DNA from 2 places in the Paenibacillus sp. Y5S-9 genome. Region 1 is predicted to be linked to the other one. Evidence: a T-box and tRNA genes for the amino acid it is inferred to sense, from the RefSeq annotation. Region 1 holds a T-box; the other holds one or more tRNA genes.
The links. The T-box of region 1 lies ahead of trpS (tryptophan--tRNA ligase). A T-box ahead of a tRNA ligase gene usually reads a tRNA of that ligase, here a tRNA-Trp.
Positions count from the first base shown of each region.

Region 2: it has a tRNA-Trp gene. The T-box ahead of trpS (tryptophan--tRNA ligase) is inferred to sense a tRNA for this amino acid. The anticodon was not compared.

Region 1 covers NZ_CP145887.1:757,687-761,078, reverse strand. The annotation lists gene V6669_RS03520 (DMT family transporter) at 105-1,040, shown strand; T-box leader at 1,068-1,381, shown strand; gene trpS (tryptophan--tRNA ligase) at 1,522-2,514, shown strand; gene V6669_RS03510 (endospore germination permease) at 2,584-3,392, shown strand, end outside.
Region 2 covers NZ_CP145887.1:5,776,327-5,779,718, forward strand. The annotation lists gene V6669_RS25470 (methyltransferase domain-containing protein) at 1-877, opposite strand, end outside; tRNA gene V6669_RS25475 (tRNA-Leu) at 1,042-1,120, opposite strand; tRNA gene V6669_RS25480 (tRNA-Cys) at 1,127-1,200, opposite strand; tRNA gene V6669_RS25485 (tRNA-Gly) at 1,207-1,281, opposite strand; tRNA gene V6669_RS25490 (tRNA-Gln) at 1,286-1,360, opposite strand; tRNA gene V6669_RS25495 (tRNA-His) at 1,383-1,455, opposite strand; tRNA gene V6669_RS25500 (tRNA-Trp) at 1,484-1,557, opposite strand; tRNA gene V6669_RS25505 (tRNA-Tyr) at 1,564-1,649, opposite strand; tRNA gene V6669_RS25510 (tRNA-Thr) at 1,659-1,734, opposite strand; tRNA gene V6669_RS25515 (tRNA-Phe) at 1,754-1,829, opposite strand; tRNA gene V6669_RS25520 (tRNA-Asp) at 1,925-2,002, opposite strand; tRNA gene V6669_RS25525 (tRNA-Met) at 2,029-2,102, opposite strand; tRNA gene V6669_RS25530 (tRNA-Val) at 2,120-2,195, opposite strand; tRNA gene V6669_RS25535 (tRNA-Glu) at 2,263-2,334, opposite strand; tRNA gene V6669_RS25540 (tRNA-Ser) at 2,344-2,435, opposite strand; tRNA gene V6669_RS25545 (tRNA-Asn) at 2,439-2,514, opposite strand; rRNA gene V6669_RS25550 (23S ribosomal RNA) at 2,583-3,392, opposite strand, start outside.

The sequences.
Region 1 (3,392 bases):
GCACCCGGCAGTATATTGAATAAGGCCAGCACATGCCTCGAACCTGACATAATTCAGGATAATGAAAGATAAAACGCTATGACTACTGTATTGGAGGAGCATTCATGAACACAACACACACTCGGGGATATGCTTATATCGCAGCTATACTGTACGCAGCTATTATAGGTCTATCTTTTCTATTTGTTAAAATGACCGTCACTGTTGCACATCCGATTGATGTGCTTGCCCACCGATTCGCGCTGTCGTTGATCGTTGTCAGCATTCCTATCATTTTTGGCTGGATCAAAATTCGACTTAGCCTTCGTGATCTGTGGAGAATTATTCCACTGGGGCTGTTATCTCCCGTTTTATTTTTTGCCTTTCAAGCCTTTGGACTTGTATCTTCCAACTCATCGGAAGCTGGTATTATTCAGGCTATGGCTCCTGTATTCACACTCGTTCTCGCTTCAGTTTTCCTGAAGGAACGCACATCCACGATGCAGAAGATGTACCTGCTTCTGTCTGTCGCTGGAGTAGTTTTTATCTTCATAATGCAAGGAAGCGGCATGTCTATAGGTAACCTGAAAGGCATTGCATTATTGCTGTTATCCACAGTCTGTTTTGCAGGGTATGGTGTGCTTGCAAGACCATTAACCCAGAAGTACAAACCAATGGAACTAACATGGGTCACATTAATGGTTGGCTGTATTGTATTTAACGCCGCTTCCCTGATCCGTCATGCTTCCAGCGGTTCCATGATGGACTACATCAAACCACTTGGAGATACATCCTATCTGGGTGCGCTCGCTTATCTGGCAATTCTCTCCACCATGATCTCCACCCTGCTCGCGAGCTATGCTCTGACCCATCTGGAGGCTTCGCAAATGAGTGTATTCAGCAATCTGTCCACGCTCATCTCCATCGTAGGAGGTGCATGGATATTGCATGAACCAGTGGGTAGCTACCACTATATTGGTGCATTGTTGATTATCGCTGGTGTGCTTGGCACCAATATGAGTGGTCGCAAACATAGGCTGGTCAGTGGAATCAAAGCATGATATAATTCTGGAAATTGTAAACATTTGTTATCCACGATGATGAAGAGAAGTACATATGTCAGGATGCTACAGAGAGCCGGCGGCTGGTGGGAGTCGGTGCATCGGATATGTGGAAATGGGCTTCGGAGTTCCAAGTTGAACCAAGTCTGTATCCGTTCCTAGGAATACACACTTTCAGTAGGCGAGGCGGCATGTCCAGCCGTTATCCATGGACAGGATATCGATAGGCATGGAAGCTCATAAAAGAGCTCCTGGTAGATACCTCATCCGTATCCCTCAAGTGGGCCGCAACAGAGCGGCCAATGAAGGTGGCACCGCGAGGCACAAGCTTCGTCCTTTATTCTGTTCCCAACCGGGGAATGGGATAAAAGACGAAGCTTTTTTGATTTTTTTGCAGGCTGAAAGGAGGTGATGGTCGTGGAAGACGGCTGGTGGCGACAGCTCAATGTTGAAAAATCACAAAACCAAAGGAGAATAAACCATGAACAAAAACAAGGATATTATTTTGACAGGAGATCGGACTACCGGACAACTTCATCTCGGCCATTACGTAGGCAGCCTGCGCAGTCGGGTACAATTGCAGGAAGAGTACAAAACCTATATTTTACTGGCAGATGTTCAGGCACTCACCACCCACTATGATCAACCTGGCCTGATTTCAGATAGTGTTCATCAAGTCACGCTTGATTACCTCGCCGTAGGCATTGATCCGAACAAAGCTACCCTGTTCATTCAATCCATGATTCCGGAAATTGCGGAATTGACTGTGATCTTCTCCATGTTTGTTACCGTCAATACACTCCGGCATAATCCGACCATCAAGAGCGAAGCACGTGATCGCGGATATACCGACCTGTACTACGGATTTCTTGGATATCCGGTCAGTCAGGCTGCTGATATTGCATTCTGTAAAGCCACCCTTGTTCCGGCAGGGGAAGATCAGATTCCTCACATTGAGACAGCACGAAAATTGGTTCGCCGGTTCAACGAGTTATACGCTCCCATTCTCCCCGAACCCCGCATTTTGACCGGAGAGCGGCTTGGAGGACTGGATGGCGTTGGTAAGATGAGCAAAAGCATGGGGAATGCGATCTCATTAAATGCAAGTCCTGAAGATGTAAAAGCCAAATTGATCAAGGCCAAGACTGATCCTGCCCGCATCCATCGTTCTGATCCAGGACACCCGGATATCTGCCCTGTTTTTGCCTATCATCAGCTTTTCCGCAAGGAGAACGCAGACGAAATACATGCCGGTTGCAGTCAGGGGCGGATTGGATGCAAAGATTGTAAACAGATCGCAGGTGAAGCCATCAATGATCTGCTTGCTCCTTTTCGCGAACGACGGAATTATTATGAACAGCGTGATGATCAAGTGAAAGAGATTCTTATCGAGGGTACCCGTGAGGCCAGGAAAGCGGCCCGGGAAACGATGTTAGAGGTAAGAGAAGCCATGGGTATTCGTTATTTTGACTGACAGTATGAAGCGCTCCAATCCCGTTAACACTGCTGAGGACAGTCTATCGGGAAAAGGAGACCCCTCAGCATGAAACGAACACAACCTTCTTTTTTACAAGCTATGATGTTGATCATGTTGTCCGTTGGCTTGATCAGCCATGTTCTAATTATTCCTGCCCTTTTGGCTGCGGCCAAAAGGGATTCTTGGATTTCCGTCCTGTTATCAGCCGGACCATTTCTGATATTTGCGCTAATGCTCGCTTATGTCTCTCGTTTCCTCCAGCATCAAACCTTGCATGAATGGTTAACATCCCGTCTCGGCAAGCCCATTGGCATGTTATTTCGAGTTGGGAACAGCCTCTTTTTTCTGAGCGCAATCTATTTCACCCTGCACGATACCACCACTTGGGCCAAAACAAATTATCTGACAGAAACGCCAATTCTGGTAACCAGTATTGCCATCATGTCTCTCTGTGCCTATGGGGCATATAAAGGTATCCGCTCACTGGCATTTACGGCAGGATTGATCCTTCCACTAGTGGTACTGCTGGGCTTCTATGTTGCAATTGTGAACACTCAATACAAGGATTATAGCCGTCTCCTGCCTGTGTTAGAACATGGCTGGCATCCGGTGCTGAATGGCATGATTTACAGTCTTGCAGGCATGTTTGAACTGCTGTTCATCTGGTATATCCAGCCTCATCTCTCCAAACGTATACGTGTATGGCAGTATCTGATGCTCGCACTCATTCTTGTGGGACTGACTGTCGGCCCACTCATCGGGGCGATTGTGGAATTCGATCCTTTTGAGGCTGCCAAAATGAGATATCCCGCCTTTGAAGAATGGCGAATTGCCTCCTTGGGCAAATACATCGCCCAAACCGACTTCTTTTCCAT
Region 2 (3,392 bases), 1.9 Mb from region 1:
GGATTAGAATTTTACCAAACCTTGCTCCGCGTGAGAAGGTCACCGTACTATCCTTGTACGTATCCCGAATATACTTCTCAGCCAGTCTGAGAGAATCTTCATCCGATGGTAACTCATACGTATTAAGCCATTCTGGCAGCTTCTCTACAACCTCTTCCACCGGTATTTCAAATGAGTTAACTTCTTTCGTAATGATCATGGTGTATGAATACCCCTTCAGATACAACAATTGTTGGATATACCCCATATCGCCGACCTTGTGTGAAGAAGTTACACCCAGTACATCCTTAAGTTCATCCATTAGTGTGTGTTCCTTCTGTCCCGCCATAGTACTTATATACACATACTTCCGGGCGCAATTAATCGCCTGCTCAATCGTTTCCCAATCCGACATTGCTGGACACATGGATGCAAATGCAAAGTCATATTTTTTCTCCCAACCCTTATCCTTAATGGAGATTTCCTCATATCGTTCGTTTACGATTTCGATATTGGATTCCAAAGATGAAGGTATCGTCTCTTTCATGAGTGAAACAAGTAACTCAGAAGGCTCAACTGCGGTCACACTTGCCCCCTTTTCCGCAAAAGGAATGGTAAATATGCCTGAGGCTGCTCCAATGTCCAAAATGGATAACCCTGCAAATTCTACACCCTGATTCTCAATCCAGCCCATAATGCGCTCAGAACGCTGCTTTCCTTCTTCAGTGAACGACTGTGCATGATAATCCCTGGCCCACCGCCCAAATGCTTCTTCTGTATTAGAGGGGACGCTTTTCTTCTTATAATTTGAACTTCTCGGACGATTCTTCCATGCCTCTTCCCATACAGAAAGATCAAATAACAGATCGGTATCCGATACATTTTTTCCATCAGTCACTCTACTTCACTCCTCTACATTAAAGACTTTACTTATCTACAATATACTTTATATAATCATACGTCAATCTTTAACTCTAGATTTTCTTACTGCACATAAATCGTTTCATATAAAATAAAAATAGCCCTACACATTGCATTAGCAACATGTAGGGCTATTCAATATACCGGCGAGAGGACTCGAACCTCCACGGTTTCCCACTCGATTTTGAGTCGAGCGCGTCTGCCATTCCGCCACGCCGGCATATGCTGGAGGCGCCACCCAGATTCGAACTGGGGATAAAGCTTTTGCAGAGCTGTGCCTTACCACTTGGCTATGGCGCCATATTTTGGAGCGGACGACGGGAATCGAACCCGCGACCCTCGCCTTGGCAAGGCGATGCTCTACCGCTGAGCCACGTCCGCATAATGGCTGGGGATATAGGATTTGAACCTATGCATGACGGAGTCAAAGTCCGTTGCCTTACCGCTTGGCTAATCCCCAATAAAAAATGAAAAAACAAAGGGGCGATCGAGGGGAATTGAACCCCCGAATGCCGGATCCACAAACCGGTGCGTTAACCACTTCGCCACGATCGCCACAAAAGGTTATTTTCTAAAAGTTAATTGGCAGGGGCAGCAGGAATTGAACCCACACCAACGGTTTTGGAGACCGTTGTTCTACCTTTAAACTATGCCCCTAAAAACTGGTGGAGGATGATGGATTCGAACCACCGAACCCGTACGGGAGCAGATTTACAGTCTGATGCGTTTGGCCACTTCGCTAATCCTCCAGGATTACATGGTGCCGGCGAGAGGACTTGAACCCCCAACCTACTGATTACAAGTCAGTTGCTCTACCAGTTGAGCTACACCGGCGTATTAAATTGTTTTAAAATGGTGGCTCGGGACGGAATCGAACCGCCGACACGAGGATTTTCAGTCCTCTGCTCTACCGACTGAGCTACCGAGCCATAATAAAGTCTAATCTTAATTCCTTACACTTTATATAGGGCATCAGTGCCATACAGCAGATGTAGTGAACAGTTTGCCTCATGTAAAGATTAAATGGCGGAACCGACGGGATTCGAACCCGCGATCTCCTGCGTGACAGGCAGGCATGTTAGGCCAACTACACCACGGTTCCAGATCACTTTCTCAAGGAAAGTATAATTGCGGGGGCAGGATTTGAACCTGCGGCCTTCGGGTTATGAGCCCGACGAGCTACCGGGCTGCTCCACCCCGCGTCGTTATAAAGTTTATATGGTGGAGGCTGAGGGGATCGAACCCCCGACCCTCTGCTTGTAAGGCAGATGCTCTCCCAGCTGAGCTAAGCCTCCGAACAACACATTTATGATCATACCATAATCTTGTTGTAAAAATCAACTTCTTTTTTTGAAGTTATTATGACCCGTAGGGGATTCGAACCCCTGTTACCTCCGTGAAAGGGAGGTGTCTTAACCCCTTGACCAACGGGCCTTAATATTATGGCGGAGAGAGAGGGATTCGAACCCTCGAGACGCTTGTGACGCCTACACGATTTCCAATCGTGCTCCTTCGGCCAGCTCGGACACCTCTCCATATGGCTCCCCGAACAGGGCTCGAACCTGTGACAACTCGATTAACAGTCGAGTGCTCTACCAACTGAGCTATCAGGGAATATGCTTCAGAGATCGTTCTCTGAAAACTAGATTCGAAACGAAACACGCGATTTACAACTTGCATATTTGGATAAGCCCTCGACCGATTAGTACTGGTCAGCTCCATGCATTGCTGCACTTCCACCCCCAGCCTATCTACCTCGTCGTCTTCAAGGGGTCTTACATACTGGGAAATCTCATCTTGAGGGGGGCTTCACGCTTAGATGCTTTCAGCGTTTATCCCGTCCGTACATAGCTACCCAGCGGTGCTCCTGGCGGAACAACTGGTACACCAGCGGTACGTCCATCCCGGTCCTCTCGTACTAAGGACAGCTCCTCTCAAATTTCCTACGCCCACGACAGATAGGGACCGAACTGTCTCACGACGTTCTGAACCCAGCTCGCGTACCGCTTTAATGGGCGAACAGCCCAACCCTTGGGACCTACTTCAGCCCCAGGATGCGATGAGCCGACATCGAGGTGCCAAACCTCCCCGTCGATGTGGACTCTTGGGGGAGATAAGCCTGTTATCCCCAGGGTAGCTTTTATCCGTTGAGCGATGGCCCTTCCATGCGGTACCACCGGATCACTAAGCCCGACTTTCGTCCCTGCTCGACTTGTAGGTCTCGCAGTCAAGCTCCCTTATGCCTTTGCACTCTTCGAATGATTTCCAACCATTCTGAGGGAACCTTTGGGCGCCTCCGTTACTCTTTAGGAGGCGACCGCCCCAGTCAAACTGCCCACCTGACACTGTCCCCGCACCGGATTACGGTACCAGGTTAGAACCTAGATACGATCAGGGTGGTATCCCAACGTTGCCTCCATGGAAGCTGGCGCTCCCACTTCAAAGGCTCCCACCTATCCTGTACAGATCGTACCCAAATTCAATATCAAGCT